DNA from 4 places in the Sphingobacterium sp. xlx-130 genome. Region 4 is predicted to be linked to each of the others. Evidence: riboswitches for the same ligand, from Rfam matches in the RefSeq annotation. Region 4 holds a riboswitch; each other region holds the start of a gene.
What was found. Region 4 has a riboswitch for S-adenosylmethionine ahead of G7B18_RS04865 (5-oxoprolinase). Riboswitches for the same ligand answer to the same signal wherever they lie in the genome.

Region 1 (8,318 bases), on a different contig from region 4:
CAATGCTAAAATTTAACGCTTTATTAAGTAACTTTGCTACATGATAGAGGAAGATAAATCACTAAATTTTATTGAAGAAATTGTCGAAGAGGATCTTCGCAATGGAACCCATGATGGTCGTGTTTTAACACGTTTCCCTCCTGAACCCAATGGTTACCTACACATTGGTCATGCTAAGTCCATTTGTTTAAATTTTGGATTAGCACAGAAATACAAGGGTAAGACAAATCTACGTTTTGATGACACCAACCCTGTTACCGAAGACGTCGAATACGTTGAAAGCATAAAAAAAGACATACAGTGGTTAGGATTTCAATGGGCCGAAGAGCTTTATACTTCCGATTACTTCGAAACGCTATATCAATATGCTGTAACATTAATCAAACATGATCTGGCTTATGTTGATGATAGTACAGCTGAAGAAATTGCCGCAGCCAAAGGAACACCGACAGAACCTGGCGTACCTACACCGTACCGCAGCAGGTCTATTGAGGAAAATATAACGCTTTTCCAAGAGATGCGTGACGGCAAATATAAAGATGGTGAAAAGGTATTAAGAGCCAAAATAGATCTTGCAAATCCTAATATGCATTTGCGTGATCCTTTATTGTACCGTATCAAACATGCGCACCATCACCGTACTGGTGACAAATGGTGTATTTACCCGATGTACGATTTTGCTCACGGACAATCTGACTCTATTGAAAAAATAACCCATTCTGTATGTACATTAGAGTTTATTCCTCACCGTCCGTTGTATGATTGGTTAATTGAAAAGCTAGAGATTTTCCCTTCGCATCAGTACGAATTTGCACGCCTCAACATGACGTACACCGTGATGAGCAAGCGCAAACTATTACAGCTAGTTACTGAAGGACACGTCGAAAGTTGGGACGACCCACGGATGCCTACCATTTCAGGATTCCGCAGAAGAGGTTATACACCTGCCAGTATCCGCAACTTCTGCGAACGCATCGGTGTACAAAAGCGGGAAAACATGATTGATGTAAGTCTCTTGGAGTTCTGTATCCGTGAGGATCTGAATAAAACTGCATGGCGTAGAATGGCCGTTCTAGACCCTATCAAAATGGTGATCACCAACTATCCCGATGGACAGGTAGAAGAACTACATGGTGAAAACAACCCCGAAGTAGAAGGAGGAGAAGGAAGTAGAATGATTCCGTTTTCAAAGGAACTTTGGATCGAGCGCGAAGATTTCATGGAAGAACCACCTAAAAAATTCTTCCGTTTAGGACCTGGACTATCTGTCCGACTTAAGCATGGGTATATTGTGGAGTGCCATGATTTCAAAAAAGATGAAAATGGACAAGTCACAGAGATACATTGTACCTATATTCCCAACTCCAAATCCGGTGAAGACACTTCCGGATTAAAAGTAAAAGGAACTATACATTGGGTTTCTGTAGCACATGCAAAAAAAGCAGAAGTTAGATTGTATGATCGCTTATTCCAAGTCGAAAACCCTGCAGCAGAAGAAGATTTCAAAGCATCTATCAATAAAGAAAGCTTGCACATCATCGAAAATGCATATATTGAGCCCGATCTGAACTACGCAATTCCAGGAAAGGGATATCAATTTATACGTATGGGATATTTTACCCTTGACACAAAATCGACCCCAGATCACTTAGTATTCAACCGTACGGTAACGCTAAAAGACTCTTGGGCCAAAGAGGTCAAAAAAGGATAATAATAAAAAAAGGAAGCTTGATCAAGCTTCCTTTTTTTATTGTTACAATTCCTTGTAACGTTGTTCTATCCCATGAACCCGCGCAATCAAATCCGCATTCTTCGCATTGTGCACGACTCGCTTGAAGCTTTCCAACGATTCTACAGCCAATCGCATATTCCTTACATCAAATGTACTAAGCTTATCTCCCACGCTTTCGTAATATCGCAATTGCTCATCAATATACTTCAAACTATTGTTTGCTAAAATAGATGCCCGCTCCTGTTCTTCCACTTTGAAAAGTGTGTCCACCACTATCACATTATCATATACGTGCTCCATATTTACTATTTTCCTTGGCATTTTTTCGTAAGCCAACAGCGCGACATCCTTGCCTTGTTTCATATCCCCTTCCTGAAGCAACGTATCCAAGGCCAACCGAACAGTTTCACCAAACAGATACCGATTTGCAAAAGAACGGTAATCTTGATCAAAATGTTTCATTTGTGCTATATTACCCCACCGAAAATTCTCCGTAATATTTTTGTACAAGGTATCTGTATTCACCAAGGAGATCTGACTATCCGGCTGTTGTGCTTCTATAGGCATTAGACGATATACTAACCCTTCATTTACTAAATACCGATCCAATCCCATAAAATTATCCGAGGATAACATATTTGCAAAATATATAGGTCTTTCCCACCTATTATTCACTAATATAGCCATCATCGCAAGTTCAGCACGAGACACATACTCTTTATTATAAGTCCATTGCATTGTTTCAGGAATAGCATTCTCCCAACTCTTGGGCACGACCTTATTCCGAATTACCGCCTCTCGATCTATTTTTAGCCGTATTTTCTTTGTCGGCAAAAAATTTACAAATTCCCCGTTTTGTAAGGGTAGTTGGTTATTCTGATTATCCGACAGCATAATATCAAGCAATGTATCTACATCCACATGCCCCTCTATCCCCATATCATGCACATACATCACATCCCGAATACCTTTATCAATCTTTTTAGCATCGATTTGGATCGGTGCAGCCTCAGCACGGTTTATACCTTTCATCGTTTGTTTCACGTACCAGTCCGACTGTAAATAACTCAAATTCACGATTCGCACATCTGGCCGAACTCCCTCTACTTCTTGTAGGTACCACAGCGGAAACGTGTCATTATCCGCATACGTAAACAAGATCGCATTCTCTTCGCAAGATTGCAGGTAGTTGTAGGCCATATCTCTGGTCCATTCCCTATCGGACCGATTATGATCATCCCAATTTTCAGAAACTAACAAAACAGGTACCGCCACCGTAGCTAACGAAAAAGCAGTGATCGCTGCTCTCTTAATTGATAAGTAGCGCTTCAGTAGATCCGTCAGGGCTAATACACCAAGGCCGATCCAAACCGAGAACATATAAAAAGAACCCGCATAAGCATAATCCCGTTCACGCGGTTGCATCGGCGTCTGATTCAGGTAAAGAACTATTGCTATACCCGTAAAAAAAAATAACAATGCCACAACAAGAGCATCCCGCTTACTTCGTTTGATATGCCACAACAGCCCCATTATCCCTAAAATAAAAGGCGCAAAGAAATAAACATTACGCGAGGGGTCAGCCTTCATTGCATCAGAGAGTTTAGACTGCCCTGCCAAAAACATATTGTCTATCGGTGTGATGCCCGACAGCCAATTACCAGAAATATCACCACTGTGTCCCTGCTCATCATTCTGTCTACCTACAAAATTCCACATAAAGTAACGTAGATACATGTGATTAAGCTGGTACGAAAAGAAAAACTTCAGATTATCCCCAAAAGAAGGTGCTACACCTTTATCTAATCCAAGGTAATAACTATAAATATCAGCATGTTTATCACTATATAAACGAGGAAAAAGCATTTCCTTATCGTATTTGTACGAGCTATTGCTCGCTACCTGACGATATTTGCCATTCCCTTCCCAATAGGAATGTGATTTTTCCAGTCCAACCACATTGGCGTCAAAAGAAGGCCCTTTAAATAATGGTTCAGACTGGTACTGTTCACGACTTAGGTACCCCAGAAAAGAAAACACATTATCTGGAGACCCATTGTTCAGCGAAATATTCGTTTGCGAACGAATCAAAAGCATTGCATATGAACTAAAACCAAAAAACACAAAACAAACCGCTAATAATGAAAGCTGGAGAATTGGCCTAGCTTTCTTCTTAGCATAAATAATCCCGGAAATTAAACCTCCTACCAGACACAGGATAAAAAATATAATCCCAGATCCAAATCCCATTCCAAGACTATTTACGAAGAATAGATCTGTATAAGCAGCTATCTTAACCGAATATTGGATAACGCCCCACAAAACAAATGCAAGTAACGCTATTCCCACACCGATCGTCTTAAGCGTCCCCTGCCAATTAACCTGTTTTGCCTTTTTAAAGTACACGATCAAAGCCAGCACTGGAATTGTCAAAAGATTCAATAGATGTACACCAATAGACAATCCGATCACAAAAGCGATCACCAACAACCATTTATTGGCATTTTCCTGATCTACTCTCGACTCCCATTTCAGGATTAACCAAAATACGATGGCCGTACATAGGGACGACATAGCATACACTTCTGATTCTACGGCCGAATACCAAAAACTATCGGTAAAACTATATGCCAAAGCTCCTACAGCTCCCGCACCCAGTATTTGAAAACTAGCCATATCAGTCGACTCCTTTCCACTGGAAAGAAGCACCTTTTTTGATAGCGCGGTGATCGTCCAGAATAAAAAAACAATAGTAAGTCCGCTACATACCGCAGACCCCACATTCATCCAAAAAGCAACTTTCGAGACATTACCCATTGCCAGATTCGAAAATAGGTTTTGAATAAGAAGAAACAATGGGGCGCCTGGCTGATGAACGACCTGTAGCTTATAGGCCGAGGCAATGAACTCCCCCGTATCCCACCAGCTATTAAACCGATCGGCCGTAGCGATATAAACCGCTGCGGCCACGAGACCACATAGCCAGCCGATCAAGTTATTTGCTTTGTTATAAGTCATCCGTGCATTAATTTAGATTATCAGTAAATAAATCTACATAACACGCTTCATAACAACCAATTGTTAACAAATTTTAACACAAATACAACGAAGCGAAGCAATCTACCCCCTGATAGGATAGATTGCTTCGCTCTTCAAATACAAACATATAAAATTAACAATCAACCATTGATCAATAATCCTTAACATTTACGCTAACTGTTCGACAATCCGCTTTGTGGGCCCAGGGCTGCTCATCGTATAAAAATGTAATACTGGAGCACCAAAATCTATCAATTCCCGACACATATTCACCATCCACTCCTGACTGACCTGATGCACATCTACATTAGTCTTACAAGCATCCACAGCATCACTCAACTCTTCTGGAATATCCAAATGAAATATCTTAGGCAAAGCTATCAGCTGCTTCTTTGAAGTCAAGGGCTTCAATCCTGGAATAATAGGCACATGAATACCATTGTCCCTACATTTAAGGACAAACTCTTTGTACTTATCAATATTATAGAACATCTGGGTCACGATAAATTCTGCTCCCATCTCCACTTTTTTCTTTAACCATTTGAAGTCCGTATTAAAGTTCGGCGACTCAAAGTGCTTTTCAGGATAGCCAGCTACACCAATACAAAAGTCCGTCTGTTCCGAGCTCTCTACATCTTCATGCAGGTAATGCCCCCCATTCATATCCTTTACTTGCTGTAATAGATCCGTAGCATAAGCATGTCCACCTGGCGTAGGAATGAAATCAGCGTCTCCCCTACGGGCATCTCCCCGTAACACCAAAACGTTGTCAATACCCAAGAAATTTAGATCTATCAATGCATTCTCTGTTTCCTCTTTGGTAAAACCACCACAGATAAGATGAGGTACAGCATCCACCTTATATTTATTCATTATTGCGGCGCATATCGCTACCGTTCCAGGGCGTTTACGATAGGCAACACGCTCTAACAAACCATTAGCATGTTCCTTATACAGGTAATCCTCCCGGTGATAAGTCACATCAATAAAAGGAGGGTTAAATTCCATTAACTCATCCATTGTATTAAAAATACTTTGGATCCCTTTGCCCTTAGCAGGCGGAAGAAGTTCAAACGAGAACAAAGTCTTCCCATCAGCCTGTTTAATATGGTCGATAATCTTCATACAATTGTTTTTAGGCTAAGAGAAAGCACACAAAGACCTTGTGATTCTGCAGCTTATCTTTTCCGCCAACTGGTGGATAGAATGTAGCACCTTGAACAGCGTCAGGTTGCTAAGGCTTCTTCGGGTCTATTCCCTCGGCCTTTCTCTATAAGCTCTGCTAATATCGGTGTTAAAAGTGGAAAGTAAAAATGAAAAAGTAAAAAATTACTCTTTGTACAGATCGACCAATCCCTCAGGAAGCTCTACTTCAATGATTTCTTCATCGGGATCAATCCCTAGAATCAAATCATCGGAGAGTGGAAACATCAATTCTTTACCATCGATATCTACCGTAGCTATAAACTGCTGCGGCATCTCCTGCACTTCAATAATTTCTCCGAGTTCACCATGCTCTTCGTCAATGACCAAGTACCCCACTAAATCTGTATACCGGAAATCATCTGGATCCCGTTCCGGCATCTTATCATTCGGCAGGTACATTTTTTTACGGACCAACACCTGCGCTTTATCAATATGATCTACATCTTCAAATGTAGCATATGCGGTACTGTTGTTATGAAGCTTGATCTGATCCACAAAATAAGGAACCAACTTCTTATTCACCTCTAAAAAGATAATCTCGAAGTCCAGTTCATTATAATCCTCAAATTCAAAAAACAATTGCACCTCCCCTTTGAGTCCTCTGGTTTTACTTACATATCCGATGTAAAAGCTTTCTTCTATGGTCATTCTATCAAATTAAAAGTCAAAAATAAAAATTAAAAAAGAAAAACTTTCATGATTCCAATGAATCATCAACGGAGATGAAAGTTCTTGATGGCCTATGGTCCGAACGAAGCGAGCTCATTGACTCCTTAAAAAACATGAAATGATCAATAAAATATACAGCTTCAGAAAAAAATGGTCGGCCCATAATATGAACCGACCATTTTTCTTTGAATACTTTATGAAAGATTAACCTTCAGTTTCTTCTGTGTTTTCAGCAGTTTCAGTTACTTCTTCAGCAACTTCTTCTACTGGTGCATTTTTTGCAGCTACAGCGGCAGCTTTTTCTTCTTTTTTCTTAGCCTCAGCTACTAAAGCTGCTTTTTTAGCTTCTTCTTTAGCATTTGCAAGACCAGATTTTTTACCTTCAATCTTAGCAGTGTTACCTTCAGCCCAGTTCGTAAAAAGCTCTTCAGCTTTAGCCTCATCAAAAGCTCCTTTTTTCACACCACCTTGCAAGTGTTTTTTGTACAACACACCTTTGTAAGAAAGGATAGCACGTGCTGTGTCTGTAGGTTGAGCACCTTTGTTCATCCAATCTAAAGCTTTTTCGAAATCTAAAACGATAGTTGCTGGATTAGTGTTTGGGTTGTAAGAACCTAAACGCTCGATGAATTTACCATCACGTGGTGCACGTGAGTCTGCTACTACTACGTGGTAAAAAGGTTTTCCTTTTTTACCATGTCTTTGCAATCTGATTTTAGTTGCCATGTTTAATTATTATTTATGTATTCAACATATCCCCCGTACTGTATGTAAGAGGGGACGCAAAGATAACAATAAAAAGTAAAAAATAAAAACCGAGCTTGCGAGTTCAACGAAGTTAATTAAAAAGACAAACTGATTTTTAATCACTTAATACTGCTATAGGCAAAAAGTCTACCCTCCAAAATAATTAGCTTATAGCCTATTGCTTATCGCTTAAAGTCTCTTTTGAATTTCCCATTTTTAATTTTTACTTTGTAGGATGAACAATGTCGCTCCTCTCCGAATTCTTAAAGCATCTGCCGGTTCTGGTAAGACTTTCAGTCTCACCCTCCATTACCTATCCCTATTACTGGTCAATGAAAACAGCTATCGTGAGATTTTAGCCGTTACCTTTACCAATAAAGCTACGGCAGAGATGAAAGAACGTATTCTCTCTGTGTTACAAGGTTTGGCAATCGGTGATAACAGCGGAAAAATAAAAAGTTTCAGAGATTTGTTAATTGAACAGAATCCAAGCTGGAACGCAGCCTCACTTCAACAAAAAGCACACCGTGTATATCGAAAAATCTTACACGACTATAGCCACTTTACCATCAGTACGATTGATGGATTCTCTCAGAAGGTAATCCGGTCGTTTACTTACGAATTGAACCTTGATGCGGGTTATAAGATCGAAATGAACACCAATAAGGTGAAGGCCGATCTAACCATCATGCTCAATCAGTTATTAGATGAACGACCAGATCTATTGGATTGGATTATTGGTTATGCAGAAAAAAAAATCAGTAATAACGAGAATTGGAATTACAGAAATCAACTTGCACAGTTAGCGGGTTTAATTTTTTCCGAAAATTTTCAGGAGTTCGATGGTGCTCTGGTATCGGCAGATACCAACCGGGTATTCAATCTGCTTAACACAGAGGTCATAGACAAGACCCAATCCTATCTA
Region 2 (8,318 bases), 170 kb from region 4:
TAGTTCTCTTTTGTTAATGATCTCCTGTAGATTGATGTGTCCGATCACGTATTTGTAATCCTCTCCATAAAACCGCTCAGAAATATTTTTGAAAGCTATGTTTTCCAAAACATTTTCATCCTCGTAACGGAAATATACTTTGATATCAAAATTGGTAGAATACGCTAGTTCTTGTGCATTCAGGTGTTTTTTATATTCATAACGATAGTCGTATCTAAGTGCCGTGATATCCGAAAGCACAGCAGATCCTGTAGGGTGACCTCCAGCGCCTTTGCCGTAGAAGAACTGTTCATCTGCGAATGCAGCTTTTACTAATACCCCGTTGTTCTCATTCTCTACATTGAATAACATGCTATCCTTAGAGACGAACTTTGGAATTACATACAATACCACTTCGCTGTTACTTACTTCTTTTGCTAGAGGGATAAGTTTAATTTTGAAGTTCTTCTCTTTAGCGTATCGAATATCAGCTGTGCTAAGCTTGTCTATTCCTAAGTTAAGTATCTTGTTTGGGTCTACAAATAAGCCGTATGCATGCGATGCTACGATTGCTAATTTGAACTTTGGATCATAACCTCCAACATCTAAAGTAGGGTCGGTTTCAGCAAAGCCTAACTCTTGTGCTTTTTTCAGTGCTGTATCGTAACTCTGGTTTTCGTTGAATATCTTGGATAAGATATAGTTAGATGAACCGTTAAAGATACCACTTACCGAATGTAGCAACTCATTGTCGTAGTATTCCTCTAGGTTTCTAATGATTGGAATACTGCCACAGACTGCACCTTCGTATAATAACGATGTGCCGTGCTTTTGTTGCAATGTTGTAAGTTCCTGTAGATGGGTAGCGATCATCTTTTTGTTTGCGGACACTACATTCTTACCGGTTGATAGTGCTTTTTTTGTGATTTCAAATGCAGCATCGGCATCATCGATCAATTCGACTACGGTATTGATTTCGGGATCATCCAATATAGCGCTAGCATCCGTCGAAAAGAGTTCAGCAGGTAAGCTTCGCTCTTTCTGAGCGTTTTTGATAACGAACTTTTTGATTTCTAAATTGAGATTTTTGGTTTTGATGATGTCGTACAACCCTTGTCCTACAACACCAAACCCAAACATACCAATTGTAAGCTTTTTACTCATTTCCCTTTTTTATACTGTGATTTAAGTTTTACTATTTCTTTTGTTATTTTATCTTGTCAAAGGCTTGCTGTAGATCTGCCTTTATATCGTCAATATGCTCGATTCCTACAGATAAGCGTAGTGATCCAGGGTAAACTCCTGCTGCCTTTTGTGCTTCAGCACTTAATTGTTGGTGCGTTGTCGCAGAAGGGTGTATAATTAATGTCTTCGCATCACCAACATTTGCTAAGTGACTGATCAGTTCTAAAGAGTCTATAAACTCATCTGCTTTCTGTGCACCACCCTTTATGGTGAAGGAGAGAACAGCGCCATATCCATTTTTAAGATACTTTTGAGCCAGTAGGTGATGAGGGTGACTTTTTAGCCCTGGATAGCTCACTTCTTCTACTTGTGGGTGTGCTTCTAGCCATTGCGCTATTTCCTGTGTGTTGTCAACATGACGCTGTACACGCAGGGATAACGTTTCTAATCCTTGCACAAGTAAAAATGAGTTGAAAGGGGATAATGCCGGGCCGAAATCTCTCAGTCCTTCTACACGGGCTCTAATCGCGAATTGGATGTTTCCAAAGGGGCCGTCTACACCGAATACATCGGAGAATACTAGACCATGATATCCTTCAGATGGCTCGGAGAATTGTTTGAATTTTCCATTCCCCCAGTTATAGTTACCTCCATCGATGATCACACCTCCTATACTTGTACCATGTCCACCGATCCATTTTGTTGCTGATTCAACGACTACGTTGGCACCATGTTCAAGTGGTTTGAATAAATATCCACCAGCTCCAAAAGTATTGTCTACAATTAATGGCAAGTCGTATTTGCGTGCTACAGCAGCAATTTTTTCGAAATCAGGAATGTTGTAGCTCGGATTACCAATTGTCTCAACGTATATCGCTTTTGTTTTATCGTCTATTAACTTTTCTATGTTTTCGGCATCGGTATTAGCTGCAAACCTAGCCTCAATGCCCAGTCTTTTGAAGGATACTTTGAATTGGTTATAGGTACCCCCATAAAGATTTGCGCTAGATACGAAGTTCTCTCCACTTTCTAAAATATTTGTTAGTGCAATAAATTGCGCTGCTTGACCTGAGGCTACTGCTACTGCTGCTACACCACCTTCTAATGCTGCGATCCTTTTTTCGAAAACGTCGGTCGTAGGATTCATAATACGGGTGTAAATATTTCCAAACTGCTTCAACGCAAATAGGTTTGCTCCATGTTCTGCATTTTCAAATACAAAAGATGAGGTTTGGTAGATAGGTAACGCGCGGGATCCTGTCGTAGGATCTACTTCTTGTCCTGCATGCACCTGTAATGTTTCGAAATTTAAACTTTTATTATTAGCCATTTTTATTTTTTTTTGCTGTAAGATATTATGTGGAAATGCGAAAGAAATTTGGTTTTTGGTCGTCATTTATAGTGTCAATTGCATATCACCTTATTATTCGGGACTGCAATAGATACTGACGACTAGCGCATTCGGGTAGAGATACAACTGATATTGGTTGTATAAAAGGAGATTTTGCGAGTAGGTTTACTATTCGCAACAATTGCTAATTGTCTTGTGAAATTTAATGTCATCGTCTTTTTTCATTTATATGCTCCAAAGATTTATTTCTTTGGACAGGAATTGGCACCTTTTCAAATCTTTTTTGAAGGTTGCCAGCGGGTCATTGAGCCAGTCTCTCGCCGCTTCTTTATAAACCAAGACCTATACTAGAAAGGTGTTGATTAGATACACTATCTATCGATAGTGCAGAGCAAATATAATACAAACTTTTAAATAACAAAAAAAATAGGACAAGTTTCTGCGAACTGTTGTAGTCAAGCCCTTAAAACTTCAGGTGCTTGACTGTTAGTCCATTGTTTATAAGTTGCTTTAATGCGGCGATACCAATAGTTAAGTGGGTTTCGACAAACTTTGCGGTAACCGATAGATCGCTTTCAATTGTTTTAACGCCTTCTGGAATCATTGGTTGATCCGAAACGAGTAAGAGTGCTCCTGTAGGGATTTTGTTTGCAAAACCCACGCTGAAAATGGTCGCGGTCTCCATATCTACGGCCATGACACGTATAGTCTTTAAGTATTTTTTAAAAGCTTTATCGTGCTCCCATACCCGCCTATTTGTAGTATAAACCGTTCCTGTCCAATAGTCTCTGGCATGATCCCGAATTGTAGTGGATATTGCTTTTTGCAGTGCGAATGCGGGTAGGGAAGGCACTTCTGGTGGAAAATAATCATTTGAAGTTCCTTCTCCCCGAATAGCAGCAATTGGCAGTATTAATTCGCCCACAGCAATTTTCTTTTTTAATCCACCTGTTTTTCCTAGAAATAGGACAGCTTTGGGTTTAATTGACGATAACAGATCCATTACTGTGGCAGCCATAGGGCTTCCCATGCCAAAGTTGATGATGGTTATCCCGTTGGCGGTGCATGCTTGCATGGCCTTGTCTTCGCCGTAAACAGGGGCATCTTCATGCATAGCAGAGAACATCTTAACATATTTAGAGAAATTTGTCAAGAGGATATATTCGCCAAACTCTTCTAAAGGTTTGCCTGTGTAACGGGGCAACCAATTTGAAACAATATCTTCTTTTGATTTGAGTCCAGGTGTTATTGGAGTCTCTACAGATTTAGTTTTTTTCATGTTCCGTGGTTTTTAATTAAAAAATAATCCCCCACCGAATGGGTGAGGGATCGTTGTATTAGGCTACTTTCAATTTCTTGATATCTGATTTAGCAAATTTTTTCTTTGCATAATCGAGCGTTATATGTAGCGTGGTGTCCTCACTTTCTTCTTTGCTTGTCGGTATCTCGAACATCGCATCGAGCATGATTGCCTCACATATACTTCGTAGACCTCTAGCGCCTAGCTTAAAGTCCCAAGCTTTGTCAACGATAAAATTATAAACCTCCTTGTCAAATTTGAGTTCTATTCCCTCGTACTCAAATAACTTGACGTATTGTTTTATCAACGCATTTTTAGGTTCTGTGAGGATACTTAATAAAGTTTCTTTATCAAGCGGATTCAAATGCGTTAATACCGGTAGTCGGCCTATCAGCTCCGGAATTAGGCCAAAGCTTTTTAGGTCTTGAGGTGTTATATATTTATACAGATTATTAAGGTCGATATCTTCCTCTTCTTCTATCATTTTATAACCTACGGTCTGTGTTCTTAGGCGGTTGGCAATCTTCTTTTGTATACCGTCAAAAGCTCCACCACAGATGAATAAAATGTTACTCGTATTTACCGTTATCATTTTTTGATCGGGATGTTTTCGGCCACCTTGGGGAGGTACGTTTACATTCGTTCCTTCTAAAATTTTAAGTAATGCTTGTTGTACACCCTCGCCAGATACATCTCTTGTGATCGAAGGATTATCGCTTTTACGAGCGATCTTATCAATCTCGTCAATATAGATGATTCCTCTTTCAGCGGAAGCTACATCGTAGTCCGCAGACTGTAGTAGACGGGTAAGTATACTTTCCACATCTTCCCCCACGTATCCGGCTTCCGTTAGTACAGTGGCATCGACTATGGAGAAAGGTACATTAAGAATTTTAGCGACGGTTTTTGCTAATAAAGTTTTGCCTGTACCTGTTTCTCCAACTATGATTAAGTTAGATTTCTCGATTTCAGTTTCATCTGAACTCGATTTTTGATTCAATCTTTTGTAATGGTTGTATACGGCTACAGAAATAACTTTTTTAGCATCATCTTGTCCAATTACATACTGGTCTAAATGCTGTTTGATTTCTAAAGGACGGATTAACTTTAGCGTGGTTTGTAGCGATTTATTTTTTCGCTGATTTAATTCTTCCGCTAAAATTTCGCCTGCTTGGGTCACACAGCGATCACAGATATGCGCTCCATCTCCGGCGATCAGCATCAATGCTTCGTTTTTGCTGATCCCGCAGAAAGAACAGTGGATATCTTTATTGTTCTTACTCATTTATTTACTTTCTTTTCTAGGTGCTAAGACCTCATCAATCATTCCAAATTCCTTCGCTTCTGCTGCCCTCATCCAGTAGTCACGGTCAGATGATTTCTCAACCCATTCGTAGGATTGACCTGAATGTTCCGCGATAATGGTGTACAACTCTTCCTTAAGCTTTAACATTTCGCGCAAATTGATTTCCATATCTGCTGCTACTCCCTGAGCTCCCCCAGAAGGCTGGTGAATCATGACACGCGAGTGTTTTAATGCGGCGCGTTTCCCTTTTGCTCCAGCGACCAATAAAACTGCTCCCATAGAAGCAGCCATACCTGTACAAATAGTCGCTACATCTGGAGAGATATACTGCATGGTATCATAGATCCCTAATCCCGCATATACACTACCTCCTGGAGAGTTGATGTATATTTGTATATCTCTTTGTGCATCAGTGGATTGTAGGAATAGTAGTTGCGCCTGAATGATGTTGGCAACTTGATCATTGACCCCATCTCCTAAGAAAATGATACGATCCATCATTAATCTGGAGAATACGTCCATCTGCGCTACATTTAACTGCCGTTCCTCAACGATGTAAGGCGTCAAATTGGTTGGTGTTTGAGTCTCTATACGGGAAATAAATCCGTCAACATGTTGAGAGCCAATGCGGTGGTGTTTGATGGCATATTTTCTGAATTCGTTTTTATCTATATTCATTTTTTGGTGATTTTACTTTTATAAATTATTAGACTAATATAAATTGTATTTTCTTAAATACAAATAATATTTATGTCTCCTTATTGTAAATTGGTAGATCTGAAATAAAATCTATGGTACTGTTTTCAAAATTAACTTTACAAAAATAGTGCTGCAAGCCGTTGCTAACTAATAAAAGCGGGATTTTGTGTTTGCTGTTGTAATTCCCAATCTGTTCAAAAGTACTTTGTGAGATCTTGACTCCTGGTGCTTTAAACTCAGCGAGTAAGATTTTTTCTCCTTTGTTATTAAATATGACAAGGTCGCTTCTTTTTTGCAACTCATTTATGAGCAGGCCCCCTTCTATTTGCATCAATGATTTGGGATACTTTTTGTGAAGATGTAAAAAATGTACCCAATGTTGCCTTACCCATTCCTCTGGTGTGAGTACCAAATTTTTCTTTCTGAGGATATCAAATACATAAACTTTGTTTTGAATACGGGTCAGCTTTAAAGGAAAAGGAGGTAAGTTTAATGGTACTGGCTTAAACATACGCAAATTTACGGAATTTTGGCTGTATAACAAAATGGAGGGGTGGACAGTGGTTAATTTTAAAGAACGTTTGTTCTTGTCGCTCAAGCCGCGACTGGCTTCTCCTTTTGTCTTGCCAAAAGGAGGCAAAAGCGCGTCACTATACCGGCTTGCCACAAAGCCTTCCTATCCCTTCAATTGGCAACCCGCCAAGGTGACATTTTCCAAAGTGAAAGAAGCTGCGAACAAGGTATAAAATTTTTGAGAAAGCGACCTTGTAGCATATGGAGTCAAAAGCCGTAAAGTTATCATAGTACAGCAGTACATCTTGCAGTAGATAAGGATTTACCTTCGGTGAGTTCACAAGCTCGGTTTCAGTCTAGGGGAGCAAATGTTTGGAGACCGAGGAAATTGCCATGATAGCTTTACGTACTGTGATGAACATAGGCTACAAAGCCTTGATTTATGGACTTTTGTTGATTTTGGTGTCCATGAGCTCCCTACGGTCAGTTTTTTGCTTCGTTTTTTTAACAAGCAAACCTTCAAAGATGCTCTTGAATGCCTTTAAAAAACAAACACAATGAAAAATAATGAAGGCTCTGTTCTGGCAAGGACAAAAGATAATTCAAACCTTCTTTAAAAGACATCAATATTTTAGCAACTTCCTATATATTCCTGTAGAATGTGTATTTTCGCAAGGTCATGAGTGCACAATCCATCTTAAGCGATATAAAGCAACGTAAGTTCAAACCGCTGTATTTATTGCATGGCGAAGAGTCATACTACATAGATCTAATTACAGATAGTGTCGAAAATAATGTTCTCAATGAAGGACAGAAGGGCTTTGACCAAACTATTCTTTATGGTAAAGATACCGACTTCTCTACGATAGTGAGTGCTGCTAAGCGCTATCCGATGATGAGCGATTATCAGGTAATTATTATTAAGGAAGCACAGGGACTGAAATGGAAAGGGGATGACGCATTCTTAACAAAGTATATAGATCAGCCTACTCCCACAACTATTTTGGTCTTCGCTTTTAAGCATGGCAAATTTGATAAGCGTACGAAGCTATATAAATCAATAGAAAAAAAGGGTATTGTCTTTGAATCCGAGAAGCTTTATGATAATAAAGTTGCCCCTTGGATTTTGGAAGAATTGCAACGTAATGGGCAAAGGATACATCCTCAGGCGGCAGCTTTAATGGCAGATTATTTGGGGACGGACCTATCGAAGATTGCTAATGAAGTACAGAAGCTTGTACTTAATGTACCCAAGGATCGGGAAATATCGGTTCAGGACATAGAACAAAATATCGGTATCAGTAAAGATTTTAATGTTTTTGAGTTGAATTCTGCTTTGGGCAAGCGCGAATTAATGAAGGCTGTTCAGATAGTCGATTATTTTGCATCAAACCCTAAATCGAATCCCTTTGTTGTTGTAATAGGTGCTGTTGCTGGATATTTCACGAAGTTATTGAAGTATCATTATTTACCGGATAAATCCTCGGCTGTGGTGGCTAAGGAACTCGGTGTGCATCCTTTTTTTACGAAAGAATACGACGCAGCAGCGCGTAACTTTAATCGTCGTAAACTATTTGATGTACTAGCTGTTTTACGGGAATATGATTTGAAGTCTAAAGGGGTAAATGCAGGCCCCAACATCAACGATGGTGAGTTGATGCGGGAGATGGTATTCAAGATTCTCAGTTAAAACGTTTCCCATCGGATAAGAGATAACTAGATCCATAAACTGATGGATCATGAATAATTATACACATATGGAAAAACTTTTTCTTTTCTTTTTAGGTTTCATTTGTTACACGGGGCTTCGTGCGCAGTCATTCTATACTGTAATTCAAGGAGGGGGCAATTTGGGCTTTGCCAACGAAGGTTATAAAGGAGCCTTTAATGGTTATTCCTTACATTTTATCTTTGGAAAGAACTTTGACGACAGAGCCTACCTTGGGCTTGGTTTGGGAAACGAACGGTTAAAAGGTAATTACAGA
Region 3 (8,318 bases), on a different contig from region 4:
CAATACGGTTTCTGTCTAATTTATCAAATTCCAATCCAGAATCCTTAACCGCCTCATCTGTTGATGCAATAGCATACTGAACGAATGGATCCACCTTACGAGCCTCCTTGCGATCCATAAAATCATGTGGATCGAACCCTTTCACTTCGCAGGCAAATTGGGTTTTAAATTTCGACGCATCAAAATGCGTAATAGGAGCAGCGCCACTTACACCGTTAATTAAGCCCTCCCAATATGCTTGAACGGTATTACCTAGTGGTGTAAGTGCGCCTAATCCTGTTACAACTACTCTCTTAAGCTCCATTTATATTTTTAGCCTAATACAATTAGTTAGTTAACGTTTTTTTCTAAATAAGCGATTGCTTGACCTACAGTACTGATGTTCTCAGCTTGGTCATCTGGAATTGCAACGTTAAATTCTTTTTCGAATTCCATGATCAACTCAACTGTATCAAGTGAGTCTGCACCTAAATCATTCGTGAAAGAAGCTTCTGGTGTCACTTCGTTTTCATCTACACCTAACTTTTCAACGATAATTGCTTTTACTCTTGATGCGATATCTGACATGATTTTATAGTTTAATTGTTTAATAAATCTGTGCAAAGAAAAATAAATTTCACCAAAAATCAAACCTTTTTAATTTTTAGGTGACAAATAAAGAACCATAAAGCTCATTTAGTGCATTATAGCCCATAAAAGAAACACTACCCAATGATACTAAAAGTAATATATAATCACAAAAAAACTTTCATTTAATACAAATTTTACATCGGACATCTAAAAAACACAAGCATAAATCGTACTTTCGTAAATATATCAATACACTGTAAAGTTGAATAAAATCACCTTCAAATTAGATATTGACTTTGACCTTGAACTGGATTTCATTTTAGTAGGTATTAGTTCTTCCTTTAGGGACTATAGATTGTGCCACTTTATAAATAAGCACACCGGTCTTAATTTCGTTTATGGAAAGGAATCCCCGATTGATCATAACGGAAACTTAAAAACTAAACCTCAAGAAGAACTGGACTTCCATATTATTCAAGAAAAAGCGAAAGGAAAAAAAGAGACGCTGCACCACTACCAAATGTATAGATATTGCTGTGAATCTTTCGATTTCGAGTATTACCTCATTAATAATCGAAGTTTAGAAAATGGCATTCTACTCCCTGAAGCGCCAAATTTTGATTACTTTATGATTATAAAACATTATATTGACGCTGAAGACTTAGATACCTTAATTGATAATTTAAAATCAATTAAGGAAATCATGTTGGTGAAAGAAATTGACCCAACCATATTGAAATCTAAAGAAAATCTAATATTTTAGCGAATTATTTTCAATGTGTAAATATTACACTCTGTATAAAAACAAGATAAACAAGTCATAGTCACCCGCTTATTCTGAAATATTCTCAACCCAATAGGGTTAAAAAAATAGAACAAAAACAATATGAAAAAGATACAAAAGAGAACTAAAATAGTAGCTACATTAGGACCTGCATCATCTAACATTGACGTATTAACAGCGATGATTGCCAAAGGTGTCGATGTTTGCCGACTGAACTTTTCTCATGGAAGTCAAGACGATCACCTTCAAGTAATTAACACGATCAATGAGATCAATGCGAAACATTCTTTTAATGTGAGTATCTTAGCCGATCTTCAAGGGCCAAAAATACGTATCGGTAAAATGAAAGAGGGAGGAGCTATCCTCACCAACGGTTCTACGGTTGAAATGACAACAAAGGAACTTATCGGAGATGAAAAGCAGATCTATATCACTTACGAAAACTTCCCTAATGATGTCAAGGAAAACGAGATCATATTACTTGATGACGGCAAATTACAGTTACGTGTTTTATCAACTGATCATAAAGATACCGTCATTTGCGAAGTAGTACATGGAGGCATCTTAACATCTCGAAAAGGAGTTAACTTACCGAACACTAAAGTATCAATCCCTTCATTAACTGAAGAAGATTTAGACAATCTGAATTTCGCATTAGACCATGGTGCAGATTGGATCGCCATGTCCTTCGTTCGTTCGGCAGAAGACATTCATCAATGTAAAAAAATAATTGCTGCCAAAGGTAGCCACGCAAAGATTATCGCCAAAATCGAAAAACCAGAGGCCATCGAGAATATTGATGCTATCATTGCTGCTACAGATGCTGTCATGGTAGCTCGTGGAGACTTAGGTGTCGAGATGCCTATGGAAGAAGTACCAGGCCTTCAGAAGATCATTGTTCAGAAGTGTCGTAACCTTTCAAAACCAGTAATCATTGCGACTCAAATGTTAGAAAGCATGATTACAACACCTCGCCCCACTCGTGCCGAGGTAAACGATGTAGCCAACTCTGTTTTAGATGGTGCCGATGCTGTGATGTTAAGTGGAGAGACTTCTGTGGGCGAATTCCCAGAAATCGTTATCGAGACTATGGCAAAAATAATAACACATGTAGAATCTACATCTTACCCATATTACAGTGAAAAAGTGGATGCATTCATTGAGGTAAACAAAATTCCCGACGCTATCTGTGGATCTTCTATTTTCTTAGCCGAAAAAACCAAAGCTTCTGCCATTGCTGTCATGACAGCATCGGGCTATACTGCTTTCGAAATATCAAGTTACAGACCAAATGCGGACATCTACGTTTTTACTGGAAACAAAAATTTATTAAGACAACTTAGTTTATTATGGGGAGTACGTTCATTCATTTATGAGAAATATGAGAGTACAGACGGAACGATCCAAGATGTAAATGACCTATTAAAATCACATGAATTAGTAGAATCTGGGCAAATTGTGATAAACACAGCTTCGACACCGTTGCATGAGAAGGGCAAAACCAACACCATTCGGGTTTCAGTAGTAAATTAATTTAAGTAAAAAATTAAGGCGAGGGTAAGAAATATATTTCTTGCCCTCGCCTTTTTATTAGTAATGGCATATTCTATTTAATAAGTAATGGTGGTACTTTCAAGAATGGAACTGATTTTTCATTATCTTCGTTTTCATCCAGCTTTTCAGTGCCTGGCATTGGCGCACAGCTCCTCCCGGAGAGACCAGCAATAGGCATCCGATAGGCCGAAGAATATACTACTTTTTTACGATAAACATTCGGTATTTCAATAGGCTTTACTCCATAGAACCCTCTACGCAAAGAATCTGCAAATATTTGCGGCAATGAATCCGATTTGGGGATTTTAAACCCTAGCAATACATTACCCCATGAACGTTTCTCCATCTTATTTTGTTCACCCCCACCCTGAGCACGTACAGTGCTGAAAAGCGTGGTAAGAAAAATGACACTAAAAATCATTCTTTTCACTATATTAGAACCTATATTCATCATGATTGAAGAATTTAACTTATACAATTTACAAACGTAACTTTCACATTAAAACTACAGACATTTTAGAAGTATTGCCCTATCCTTTTCTGTAAATCGCTGTTAAATAGTGTTAAAGAGGATTTTAAGGCATAATACATTATTATTTTTGTAACAAATGAAGAAAAAAAGCATCTCATTAATAATAGGTTTAATGTCCATAGCATTACTAGGCGTAGTCGCTATGCAGTACTATTTTATTCGTGAGACCTATAAACAGAAATCTAATCTCTTTGATGAAGCTATAAACACGTCTTTGGCCAAGGTCGCATCAGAAATCGAGAAAAGTGAGATGACCAACAATATAGAGATCATAGCACGGGCCAACCAACAAAAACATGAAGCCGAGCATAAAAAACAAAGAATACTTGCCAAGCAGTTGGACATACAACGAAAAATAGAGCGTCTCCGCGTACAACAAATCGAGACAGAAAATATTTTTCGGGAAGAAGATGAAAAACTAAAATCGATCTATCCTAATGTAATAGGCATTGATAATTGGTTTTACGAGACCTATTTTCGGGAACAAAAAAACCAAAAATACATCAACGTAGCCATAAGCCAAGAACATATTCCCGGCACCTCTCGCGTAGAGAATTTTGTCCTTGTAACGGCCAGTAAAGAACTACCTCGCATTAATGCAAAGGATGACTCGGTGCGATATGTTGTTGTTGTAGACATCGACCTTTACGGAATTGTGCGTAGCTTTAGAATTGCTTCATTACCTCCAAAAGCGAATGCAAAAGTTGCTTTTGAGCTTATGGAGTTAAGAACGCAACTTGAAATACTAAATCGCGAATCCGAAATAGCTCAAAAAAACGCTTTGGCTGGTGCAACAAATGCATTTGATACCTTAGCTGTTTTAGGAGGCAAAAAAGCAGGTGTCGTTGAAGACTTTGCGCTAGGAATCCAACTTGCAAATAGGCCGTTAGAACAACGGGTAAATCAAAGTCAAGTTCAAAAACTACTGCAAGAAGAATTAGTGTCACGTGGTATATATTCCCCTTTCAATATCGAAATTCGAGATCGATCAAGGATTATATACCACAGTCCTGATGCCGAAACGCTTGCAGCATCCAATAAATCACCTCGTTATACTACAGCATTATTTAAGGGAGATTTTGGAGAATCCACTGGCCGTTTGAGTATATACTTCCCTAACAAAAAAAGGGTAATTGTAGATAACATGAGCTATTTAATTCTTCCTACGCTTGCTCTTTTTGCTGTTCTGATCGGTTGCTTTGCTTACACGCTGTCTATTATCTTCAAGCAAAAGAAAATCTCAGAAATGAAGACCGATTTCATCAACAATATGACACATGAATTTAAAACTCCGGTAGCCACAATCATGATTGCTAGCGAGTCCCTAAGAGATCCAGAGATTGCATCAAACGAACAGCGCGTCAACAAACTAGCAAATATAATATATGATGAAAATGTAAGGTTAGGTAGCCACATAGAACGAGTGCTAAACATTGCTAAACTCGAAAAAGAAAATTTACGAATGGAGCGAACAGATGTCCGCGTTAACGCACTGATCGAAGGAGTGCTAGACAGTATGCATCTACAACTCAATAAAGCTAATGGAGTGCTTCAAACCGAACTATTGGCGACTCAAGACCTAATCATTGGTGACGAATTGCACCTTTCCAATGTATTCTTTAACTTAGTTGACAATGCTATAAAATATAGCCTAAACGCTCCAGATATACACGTAAAAACATCTAATTCTAAAGGAAACATTGTGATATCAATCTCTGACAAAGGAATGGGTATGAACAAAGAACAACAGGAGAAAATATTTGACCAGTTCTATCGTATACCCACAGGCAATCTACACAACGTAAAAGGGTTTGGTCTAGGGTTGAGCTACGTACATGACATAGTCAAAAGACTTGATGGTAAGATACAAGTAAAGAGCGAAAAGGATAAAGGCACGACCTTTGAGATAACATTACCTCTTAAGACAGGGGAATCCAACAATTGATAAATACAGACTACTATGCAAAAAATATTATTAGCAGAGGACGATCCTAATTTAGGCGAACTCTTAAAAGACTATCTTGAACTTAAAGGCAAATATGAAGTAGTCCTTTCTCAAGACGGAGAGCAGGCATTAGAACAGTTTAAAAAAGATAATTTTGATTTATGTATATTTGATGTGATGATGCCCAAAAAAGATGGCTTCACACTAGGAAAAGAAATCCGAAAAATAAATCAGACAGTTCCTATCATTTTTGCTACTGCAAAAGGAATGATGGAGGACAAAACGCAAGCCTTCGAACTAGGCGGAGATGATTACATCACTAAACCTTTTCGCGTCGAAGAGTTACTATTACGTATAAATGCGCTACTAAAACGCGTCTCCAAAGACAAAGATGAGGATTTAGCTGATAAATTCGAAATTGGTGGGTATTTCTTTGACTATACCAGCCAAGTTATATCCTATAAGGGACAACAACAAAAACTTTCTACCAAAGAGGCTGAATTACTACGTCTCTTGTGTCTAAAGAAAAATGACGTTTTGACAAGAGAAGAAGCTCTTATTAAAATATGGCATGATGATAACTACTTTACAGGACGTAGTATGGATGTTTTCTTAAGTAAATTGAGAAAATACCTAAAAGAAGACCCAAATGTCGAGATAGTCAACGTACATGGTAAAGGTTATAAACTACTCGTAAGCTAATACCAAATACAGAAAGAAAAAAGGAGATTTGTAAGTTCTCCTTTTTTTTCTTTGTAATTTCAATTCTTCTCCATACCTTAGCATCGCTTATAGAGAAAGGCAGAGGGACTAGACCCGATGAAGCCTTAGCAACCTGTCTCTTGACAAGGTGCTAAATTCTATCCGCCAGCTGGCGGAAAAGATAAGCCGAAGTTTCTGATCCAAGAACTCTCTCTTTACAGCATTATTTTTTTATTAAAACAATTTAAAAGGAAAATAGTATGTTAATTACCAACAACTTAGGTTACCCAAGAGTGGGACCTTTCCGCGAATTAAAAAAAGCTAACGAAGCATATTGGGCTAAGAAAATTTCCGCGGAAGAACTATTACAAACAGCTAAGGAAATCCGTGAAGCGAACTGGAAAACACAAAAAGATGCCGGCATCGACCTCATTCCATCCAATGATTTTTCTTTTTACGATCAAGTACTAGACCTTTCTTTAACAGTGGGTGCAATACCGGCCCGTTACACTTCTTTGCTAAGCAAAATCGATAATAACTATAGTTTAGATCTTTACTTTGCTATGGCTCGTGGATTCCAACAGGATGGAATCGATGTAACCGCTTCTGAAATGACAAAATGGTTTGATACAAACTACCACTATATGGTACCTGAGTTCACCAAAAACCAAACATTTAAGCTGAATTCAGAAAAATTCTTAAACGAATACAACGAAGCGAAAGCTGCTGGAATAGAGACTAAGCCTGTTATTATTGGCCCTATCACCTATCTATTGATCGGTAAAGAGAAAGAGGCTGGATTCGAACGTATTGATTTAATTGAGAACCTACTTCCTGTTTACGAGCAAATTTTATCAAAATTAGCCGAAGCTGGAGCTAAGTATATCCAAATTGACGAGCCTTACCTGGCTTTGGACATCGACGCAAAAACAAAAGCATTATACACCTCAGTATTCGCAAGATTAAATGCTGCAGCAGGAAGTGCTAAATTAATCGCAACAACCTACTTTGAAGCGTTAAAAGACAATGAAGATTTAGCCTTAAGTCTTCCGGTACATGCATTACATTTAGACTTAGTACGTGGAGAAAACCAATTAGACACAGTGCTACCTAAAGTTCCTTCCTCTTTGACGTTGTCATTAGGAATTGTCGAGGGACGTAACATCTGGAAAAACGACTACGAAAAATCTTTGACCAAAATCCATCAAGCAGTAAATACGCTTGGTTCAGACAGAGTATGGATAGGCACTTCTTCGTCATTACTACATGTACCATTTGACTTGGACAGCGAGAAAAACGAAGAAACACTTCCGGCAGCAGTTAAAAACTGGCTTGCATTTGCTAAACAAAAATTGGCAGAAGTTAAAGACCTAGCAATATTAGCGAACGGCGAAATTGACGCCACTACAGCACAGCGTTATGAAGCAAATAAAGCTGCGGCCGAAAGCCGTCGTACATCTCCATTAATTCATAAACCTGAAGTAAAAGAACGTGTTAATAACATTACGGATGATGACGCTCGTCGCACATCTTCTTTTGCAGCACGTAAGATAGCTCAACAAGCGAAATTCAACCTACCAGCGTTTGCTACTACCACTATTGGATCATTCCCTCAGACCAAAGATGTTCGTAAATGGCGAGCTGATTTGAAAAAAGGTCTTATAACACAAGCAGAATATGACAAAGCTATTGCCGAAGAAACAGAAAGCACCATCCGTCTTCAAGAGCAATTAGACATTGATGTATTAGTACACGGAGAATTCGAGCGTAATGATATGGTTGAATATTTCGGAGAACAGTTAGCGGGATATGCATTTACACAATACGGATGGGTTCAATCTTATGGTTCTCGTTGTGTTAAGCCACCTGTAATTTACGGAGACGTATATCGTCCAGCTGATATGACAGTACGTTGGTCCTCTTATGCACAATCATTGACAGACCGTCCAGTAAAGGGTATGTTGACAGGACCTGTAACGATCCTTCAATGGTCTTTCGTTCGTAATGACCAACCTCGTGAAACGACGACCTATCAGATTGCTCTCGCGATCTTAGATGAAGTACAGGCATTGGAAAAAGCAGGAATAAAAATTATTCAGATCGATGAACCAGCAATCCGTGAAGGACTTCCTTTACGTAAAGCTGATCAACAAAACTACCTAAACTGGGCTGTTCGATCGTTCCGCGTCTCCTCTTCTAATGTTGAAGATGATACACAGATTCATACGCAC
Region 4 (8,318 bases):
AATGGATAATCGACATTCAGATGGATCCAGAATAAAGGTTCATCCATTGACTGCGGATACAACTCGCGGTAAAAAGAAAGATAATCTTCATCTGTCAGTTCCGAAGGAGACTTCGTCCAAGCTGGATTTGTATTGTTAATAAAGTTATCAACTTCAATCGATTTGTATTTAGGTTTACCCTCTTCGTCTTCACCATCTGGCTCCGATGTAGTTTTTGTACCGAAACGAATAGGAACAGGCAAGAACTTGGCATACTTATCCAGGATCTGCTGCAACTTAAACTTATTTAAGAATTCCTCGGAATCCGCATTGATATGTAGAATAATGTCTGTTCCACGTGTCGTACGCGTACCTTCCGAAATCTCGTATGAAGTACTACCATCACAGGTCCAGTGTGCTGGTTCAGCGCCATCTTGGTAAGACAAAGAGTCAATCTCCACCTTATCTGCAACCATAAATGCCGAATAGAAACCTAAACCAAAACGCCCAATGATTTCATTCGCATCGTTGGCCTCTTTAAATTTCTCCATGAACTCAGTAGCACCTGAAAATGCAATCTGGTTGATGTATTTTTTGATCTCTTCCGCAGTCATACCAATACCGTTGTCCGATATCGTAATAGTTTTAGCTGCTTCATCAAATTTCACATCAACAACTAGCTCACCTACTTCACCATTGAACTGACCTAGCGAAGATAACCGTTTAATTTTCTGAGAGGCATCCACAGCATTAGACACCAATTCTCTTAAGAAAATCTCGTTATCAGAATATAAAAACTTTTTGATCACCGGAAAAATATTCTCGGTGTGGATCGAGATACTACCTTTTTCTTGCATATGTATTTTACTATTTAACTTTTTATTATCACAATAAACTTATCAAGGCCTGTTCCAAAGTTGACTTTAAGACAGAATGTCAGAATAACATAAGAAAAGCACTAAAATTCTGTCACTCTTATCTCTTTCAATTATACATTATCACCTCCTTATATATAGGTTTAAGACAACGGTATATCTCCTTCTGTCCAATTAGGTATTTAACTGAGATGAAATAGAGGGTTTATAGAGATTTACCTCTATTAACCCTCTACAAACCCTCTATTATAGCTCTATAAAACCACAGTAAAGTTAGAAGAATACACGGCTAAAGTAACTACTAATATCCTATGACGAAACATTGGTATAAAAACAAAAGCAGAAAATGAAAGGTTCTCTTTGTTTTTATCAAAAAGTCTACTAAATTTGTAGCGTATTCAGAATTGCAAAAGCAATACCAACCGAGTGTAGTCACCGCGGTGGTAAAATAATACGGGTTTACAACCAAAATAAACGTCTTAAAAACGCTTATTTTTCCTACCGATTTCTGGATACAATTTATGGTTTAACAAATAAATTTTTAAATTGTATGGCAACATCAATATCATTCTATCAACACTTATTAGAGAAGTTTGCACACTACTCCACCGAAGAGCTTATCCATCTCAATAATGAAACTATAAAAAGTCAAGGCTGGGGTTCTTCAAGAGCGACATTCCGTACGGCCATCATATCGGCTTTCTCCAAAAAAGGAGTTGATTTGTCCCACATCGTGACCAAAAACGATGGCTTTACCAGTATTCTATCGGTACCGGTAAAGCTTGTCGAAAACACATTGATCCCGATCAGTTGCGATTCTAAATCGTAATTGATCGGGATCAATGTGTTTTCACCCTTGGGGACTAATGGGCATGTGCTATAGCGTACAGCGCAAAAGTACCCAACCAGTGCGACCCCATATAATCATCTTGTGCAGACAGATTGGGCAACGAAAAGGCGATGTGCTCATTTGCTATTTTATTCAAATGCGACACTTGAGGAATAGCCTTGGCAATTCCGTACAGACAAGCGGCACGGCTGTAGTTCAATCCATCCAGGTGGACGAGCTTGCCGTCTGTACGATCTTTAACTACAGCTGCAGACAGGCTGAATCCCGGCTCAAATAGACTAGGCATAAATTTTTTAAGCCAACCGCTATACGATTGCTCATCTAGGATCTTACTCATTAAATATGCTTCCTCTAGACAAGGTGATAAGAAGTCATAACCACTCGGCTCATAGGCTAGATTACAATTCACGTCATTTAGAAAAAGCCGTGTGCCATGCTCTTTCAATACCGATTCAAAAGCTTTATCCCCTACCGAACGGGCATAATCCAATGACAGTGACAATCCAAAAGCCGAGTTATCATGCTGTCCGGCACGGATAGGATAGACCAATTTAGGCAGGTACTCTTTGTACCTATCGACCAATAGGTCTACCAAAGGCTGTAAATTTGATTTCCATCGCTGCGCGTCGGTATTCTCTTTCCATTGCGACAGGCTTTCCTGGAGTTTAAACAACCAAGCCCATCCATATGTACGTTCGAAACTGGTATTGTTTTTATCCTTAAAAAAAGCCAATTCCACGGCTACATTTTCCGGAGTGATATGTTGATTCAAAATAGAACGGATTTTTCCGTCCTTATCCAGATCTGGGTATTTTTGCAGGAGCTCCACAATAGACCAATAGCCATGTACCGACGAATGCCAGTCAAAACAGCCATAAAATATTGGACGCAGCTGCTTAGGCGATTTTAAGTCGTCGCTAGACCCCAATACCTGTCCTAGCTTATTCGGGTACTCCACTTCAAGACAGTGGATAGGCAATAAAAAAATTTGAGCAGCCTGTTCTTTCGTCAGGCTAATGTGTGCTGCCTCCTCCTTCGTATCCATTGGTTCCTTCCTTGCAGAATTATTACTACAATTCGAAAAAGAAATACTGCAGACAAGAGCCAAAGGCATCCATAGTTTGATTTTCATTTCGTATTTTTATTTAGCTTTAATAGATTGTTCTAAAATTATCATAATTACATTAAACTATCAAGTCATGAACATAACAGACTTAGTCACAGGAGGCATCGGCTCGAAAGCCATTTCTTCAATCGCAAATTTATTGAATATTGAAGAAAGCAAGGCAAAATGGCTCGTCGCTGCTGCCGTACCTTTAATGATTGCTGCATTAAACTATAATGCAAAAAAAGACCCTTCCAAAGAAGCGGGAATCAATAAAGCATTAGATCAACATAGTGGAGATATACTGGACCAACTGGGTGGATTGCTCGGACAAGAACCTTCTGATGATGACAATAAAATTGTCAACCATATGTTTGGTAATAATACCGAAATGGTAAAGGACAACCTTGCCGCTAAGACAGGGATATCAACGGACAAAATCGGCAATGTGCTGGCCATCTTGGCTCCTATTGTCATGGGCTATCTGGGCAAGCAAAAACAAGAACAATTCTCTGGAGGAGGCCTTGGTGATCTATTGGGAGGGCTGATTGGTGGCCAATCAAGCAGTTCCTCAGGTGGTGGAATCTTAGGCAGTATCTTAGGATCAGTACTTGGTGGGGGTTCTGGAAAGGAAGACAACACACAACAAGGATCTGCAAGCTTCGGCGGATTAGGTGATCTAGCAGGCGAATTCTTCAATAAGGATAAAGGCAATGACCAGAAAGGATCAGTACTGGATTCCTTAGCCAGCATGTTTGGCAAGTAAAAAACCTCACCAGAATGATAAACTTTTGACACGGTAAAACCGTAAGACTATTTTTCCAATCTTACGGTTTTACATTTTTACTTTTTCATTATATATAAAACCTTATTTTTGTAGCCTTGAACCTCCTTCTCCGGAGGTATCAAAGTATTCATCATATAGATGAGTTCTTTTCCTAAACAGGTTTTAAATGTCTATAAATAAAGGGTTAGTTGCTTTAGCTTTTGGTGGTCTCGCCATCGGAATGACTGAATTTACGATGATGGGTATATTACCTGACATCGCCTCAGATATTAATATCGATATTCCTACAGCCAGCAATTTGATAGGATTATACGCCTTGGGGGTAGTTGTCGGTGCTCCCACATTAGTTGCTGCCACATCCAAGTACCCTGCAAAAAAAGTACTTCTCTTCTTAATGTTGCTTTTCTTTGTCTTCAATGCGCTTTTTACCATAGCTCCCAATCATTGGAGTCTCTTCATCTCACGTTTTATATCAGGTCTGCCCCATGGAGCATTTTTTGGAATAGGTTCCGTTGTAGCCGCTAAGCTCGCTAAGCCTGGTAAGGAAGCACAGGCCATCTCCATGATGTTTACAGGTATGACAATTGCCAATCTTGCAGGTGTACCATTAGGCACCTATATTGGACACCATTATTCATGGCGGATAACCTATGCTGTTATATCTCTTTTAGGGTTAATTACGTTTCTAGCTATTTACTTTTGGATGCCTATTATCCCAGCCAATAAGAACAATAACGTCATTCAACAAATAAGCTATTTCAAACGCTGGGATGCATGGCTAATGGTAGCTGTTATCGCGATCGGGACAGGAGGTCTCTTTGCATGGATCAGCTATATTTCAAAACTAGTTACTACCGTATCTGGTCTATCTCCGGACCAGGTATCTATCATTATGGTGCTCATCGGTGCAGGTATGTTTGTCGGAAATATTGTCGGGGGCAGATTAGCAGACCGCATCTCTCCTAGCAAAGCTGCTATTGCAAGTTTTTCTGCAATGGCATGCTGTCTACTGATTCTCTTCTTTATCGCGCATATTACCGTATTAGCTTACCCTATGGCTTTCATCACCGGAATGATAGCATTCAGTATTGGCTCTCCACTACAGATGATGCTGATCAATAACGCAAAAGGAGCAGAAACCTTCGCTGCCGCAGGTGGACAGGCCTCGTTTAACATTGGTAACTCACTAGGAGCCTATTTTGGTGCTGTCCCCATAGCTTATGGCCTAACTTACAACTACCCTTCTTTAATCGGGGTGGTTATGGCTTCAACTGGCGCAGTACTAGCCCTACTATTCTATCTAAAAGTAGAGAAAAAGCAAACCGTTCGAGGTAAAAAATTCGAGAACTTAGAGGAGTTAATGAAAAGCCATTAGACTAAGAATTAAAGAGGGGACATCTCTATCCTAACCTGCTTTTTTAGAATCTTACATTTATGTTCTATAGAGCATCATGAGGGCAGGATATTGCTTTGGCTACCCATGCTCCGGTACTAAAACAGCCTTGCAACAAATAGCCCCCCGTTGGCGCTTCCCAATCAATCATCTCCCCTACACAGTGAACTTTCGGAAATCTATATAAAGCGAGATTCTCGTCAAGCTCTTCAAAAGAAACCCCGCCTGCGGTAGAGATTACTTCTTCAATAGGCCTTAAGCCTGTAACATGAATCGGGTATCGCTTGATCGCCATAGCGAGTGACCTGGAATCTATAAACACATCTTTGTCCAATCTTTTCAAAAGGGCAATAGCTGTTTTCGACAGCTTTACTTTGGTTTTCAATAGAGATACCACACTTCCGACTCCTGTAAGCTTGTCCATGATACTATCTACCGACATATTGGGCTTTAGATCAATCTCCAACTCTAAGGGGAAAATATCTTTTCTGGTAAATCTATTCATGTGATAAAGAGGCCCCCCTTCTACTCCATAACTTGTAAATACAATTTCACCAAGCTTAGTATAGCTTTTATAGCGAATTTGTATGTTCTTCAACGCCTGCCCTTCGATATCACTCCAATCTTCTTCTGTGTTATACCCCGAATTAGCCGATTCGAGGGGTGTTACATTAATTCCCTTTTGCTCCAACATCGACACCCAAGAGGCATCAGACCCAGTCTTTTTCCAAGAAGCACCTCCTAATCCCAAAATAAGCTTTTCATACTTAAAGGCTAAAATTTCGCCTTTATGACGCAGATATACATTGTTCACATCAAAATCTACCAGTTGAAATTGATAGAACACGGATACCTCCAATTCTTTAAGGTAGACGAGCCAAGCCTGCAATACCTGAATAGGCTTGATGTGCCTTTCAGGAAATATTTTACCCGAGCTCCCCACGTAGGTAGGAATACCTATTTTAGAAAGCCAGGTTACAGTTGCTTTATTATCGAAAGACCTAACGATGTCTCGAACAAAAGCTGTAGCATATTTCTCTACAAAGGCATCTATAGGTTCGCTATGTGTAAGGTTAAAACCGCCATCTCCTGCTACCAAAAACTTTCGTGCCGCCGCTTTGTTCTGTTCATAGACATGTACTTTATAGCCTTGGATCGCCAACTGTTGAGCCGCCATCAGTCCTGCGGGCCCTGCACCAATAATGATAATGGGATTACGACTCATCGAAACTTCTGCTATTAGTGTACTCTACTTTTAAATAGTTTGCCCTTAATATCCTTGGATAGGTCTATCAGGTAACCATTAAATACAGCATAGTGCAGCTTTCCTGTCGCATCGCCTATATAAAAATTGGCAGTACCTCCTAGATCCATGCTCGTAGTGGGGAAAAATTGCTTCTGTGTAAAGAAATGAATCGGGTAGTTATGCAGACTACTCGCCTTACTACTTCCGATCGTCTTGACAGGGACTGCCATGATTCCTTTTTTCAGCAAATCAAAGGCATCTTTCTGAGAAAGCACAGAGGCGCTATCCAATACCAAAGTCGAAGACTTGGCCGGGATAAACTGCAAACCTTTGACATCGACTTCATCGTAACCAAAAGATTCCTGGAGATCGCCTATGTCTTCGATACGACCACGCACAAAATAATCCCGATCGACCGTTGTCTCTCCTCTACGGATAGCTATATCTGTCCGAAATTCTGTAGAGTCTGTGTTTATAGATAAATTACGAATGACGACATCGTGTAGTTGCGAAGCATTAAAGGGTATCTTTTCGTAGTCTTGGACTTCATATTGTCCATATGAACCTTCCGCAATTTGAACTAAGGCATTGAGAATAATGATAAAATTCAACTTTCGTATTTCTTGCTTTTCAACGTCATCTTTACGCCCACCAGATTCAATCAGAACTGTACTTGCCCCCCAGGACTGAAAATTGTCTCCAAAACCTCTTGGCGTATGTGCGTCATCGTATTTGGCTACAGCATCAGGTATATACTGTTGAAGTAGACTATTCATCCCAACAATTATTTTCATAGCATCTCCCCTCACCTCGTTGATTTCCCTTTCGTAATTATATGCAGGAGCCAACAAAGAGATCTGTACTGGATTGCTTTTTTCCGGAACATTATAGTAAATATTTTGGTCATGTAGGTTAAAACCGTACCTCGGTTTCACAATCTTAGCCCGTTCTTTTAGTAAAGCGCCCTCTACCGTCTGCCCTGCACGGGCATCTCTGTTCATATCGATACTTTGGGCAGTGCGTCGGGTAAACCGTTCGGCACCATCTGGATTTAACATCGGGATAAAGTGAAGATTCAACTTTGTTTTTAACAAGTCTCGGACTGCATCTTGTCCATCTGCTTTCCCTTCCAGGAAATTAAACAAATCAAACAAGGCCATTGTCGCAGTGGGTTCATCTCCGTGCATCTGCGACCAAAGCATGACGACTTTATCTCCAACACCGTATTGCAGCTCATAAATAGCTCTTCCTTCAAAGGATTTGCCGATAAGAGTAACTTCCAGCACAGCTCTTTCTTTATGTTTTTGTACTAAGGAGTCTACATCTGCATGCTTGAAACGACGATGCTGTAAAACAGACTCTTTATAGGTATTATGTAGGGTATTGTAAGTGGTGGTATCCAAATTCATAGCTGAAGAATAATCCGAAGCAGGTGTTTTTGTGCCTTCACAGGTTGTAATGGCACCGATAGTTAAAATTAGGGCAAAAAGCTTCATATGTAATTCATTTGATTTTCATCTGTCATATGGAATATCCTAACTGCAGTTATCCCTGTTTGTACAGCTTATGCTATATGGATATTTCATAACAATGATTTCTCTAAATATTCAATCTTTCCTAAACTAGCATCCATACGGGCCAGTACGCCTACAGGCATAAGGAATTGATCGGAGATATGACCAATCATCGCGCCAGAATATGCAGGAATCCCCAAGGGTTTGATATAATCGTTGAGCATCTGCTCGACAGTAAGCGCTCCATATCCACCAGAGGGGCCACAATTGGTACATTTGCCGAATATAAATCCTGTGATTTGCGACAGAATACCCGCATTCATCAATTGACAAAACATCCGATCTAAACGATCCGATTTTTCATCAATCTCCTCTACAAACAATATCTTATCCTTAAAATCAGGTAAATAAGGACTACCACATAACCCTGCTAACAATGTGAGATTGCCACCGATAATAGTTCCTTCTACAATACCAGGAGTAATAGTCTGAATACGATCTTTATATTGTATGATCTGTGTATCGGATTTCTTAGGATTTTCAAAGCAGGCTAATTTGTTATCGAAAAA

Region 1: it holds a riboswitch for S-adenosylmethionine, as region 4 does, so the genes downstream of both, G7B18_RS14630 (methylenetetrahydrofolate reductase) here and G7B18_RS04865 (5-oxoprolinase) in region 4, are expected to answer to the same signal.
Region 2: it holds a riboswitch for S-adenosylmethionine, as region 4 does, so the genes downstream of both, G7B18_RS05600 (O-acetylhomoserine aminocarboxypropyltransferase/cysteine synthase family protein) here and G7B18_RS04865 (5-oxoprolinase) in region 4, are expected to answer to the same signal.
Region 3: it holds a riboswitch for S-adenosylmethionine, as region 4 does, so the genes downstream of both, metE (5-methyltetrahydropteroyltriglutamate--homocysteine S-methyltransferase) here and G7B18_RS04865 (5-oxoprolinase) in region 4, are expected to answer to the same signal.

What each region holds. Positions count from the first base shown of each region.
Region 1 covers NZ_WFKN01000008.1:163,720-172,037, reverse strand. Annotated here, with positions in the region: gene G7B18_RS14640 (glutamine--tRNA ligase/YqeY domain fusion protein) at 41-1,711, shown strand; gene G7B18_RS14635 (protein O-mannosyl-transferase family) at 1,754-4,750, opposite strand; gene G7B18_RS14630 (methylenetetrahydrofolate reductase) at 4,940-5,896, opposite strand; SAM riboswitch class I at 5,947-6,050, opposite strand; gene rimM (ribosome maturation factor RimM) at 6,101-6,625, opposite strand; gene G7B18_RS14620 (30S ribosomal protein S16) at 6,851-7,372, opposite strand; gene G7B18_RS14615 (UvrD-helicase domain-containing protein) at 7,629-8,318, shown strand, end outside.
Region 2 covers NZ_WFKN01000003.1:522,386-530,703, reverse strand. Annotated here, with positions in the region: gene G7B18_RS05605 (homoserine dehydrogenase) at 1-1,143, opposite strand, end outside; gene G7B18_RS05600 (O-acetylhomoserine aminocarboxypropyltransferase/cysteine synthase family protein) at 1,187-2,494, opposite strand; SAM riboswitch class I at 2,738-2,852, opposite strand; gene G7B18_RS05595 (AMP nucleosidase) at 2,979-3,794, opposite strand; gene clpX (ATP-dependent Clp protease ATP-binding subunit ClpX) at 3,853-5,100, opposite strand; gene clpP (ATP-dependent Clp endopeptidase proteolytic subunit ClpP) at 5,101-5,799, opposite strand; gene G7B18_RS05580 (type I restriction enzyme HsdR N-terminal domain-containing protein) at 5,870-6,331, opposite strand; gene G7B18_RS05575 (hypothetical protein) at 6,366-6,566, shown strand; gene holA (DNA polymerase III subunit delta) at 7,013-8,023, shown strand; gene G7B18_RS05565 (hypothetical protein) at 8,073-8,318, shown strand, end outside.
Region 3 covers NZ_WFKN01000005.1:195,231-203,548, forward strand. Annotated here, with positions in the region: gene fabF (beta-ketoacyl-ACP synthase II) at 1-304, opposite strand, end outside; gene G7B18_RS09655 (acyl carrier protein) at 331-567, opposite strand; gene G7B18_RS09660 (IPExxxVDY family protein) at 833-1,333, shown strand; gene pyk (pyruvate kinase) at 1,457-2,887, shown strand; gene G7B18_RS09670 (hypothetical protein) at 2,961-3,362, opposite strand; gene G7B18_RS09675 (sensor histidine kinase) at 3,553-5,385, shown strand; gene G7B18_RS09680 (response regulator transcription factor) at 5,401-6,087, shown strand; SAM riboswitch class I at 6,172-6,275, shown strand; gene metE (5-methyltetrahydropteroyltriglutamate--homocysteine S-methyltransferase) at 6,348-8,318, shown strand, end outside.
Region 4 covers NZ_WFKN01000003.1:355,494-363,811, forward strand. Annotated here, with positions in the region: gene htpG (molecular chaperone HtpG) at 1-836, opposite strand, end outside; SAM-I-IV-variant riboswitch at 1,244-1,337, shown strand; gene G7B18_RS04865 (5-oxoprolinase) at 1,405-1,683, shown strand; gene G7B18_RS04870 (DUF2891 domain-containing protein) at 1,718-2,836, opposite strand; gene G7B18_RS04875 (DUF937 domain-containing protein) at 2,904-3,575, shown strand; gene G7B18_RS04880 (MFS transporter) at 3,763-4,971, shown strand; gene G7B18_RS04885 (NAD(P)/FAD-dependent oxidoreductase) at 5,036-6,214, opposite strand; gene G7B18_RS04890 (M14 family zinc carboxypeptidase) at 6,229-7,731, opposite strand; gene G7B18_RS04895 (LD-carboxypeptidase) at 7,818-8,318, opposite strand, start outside.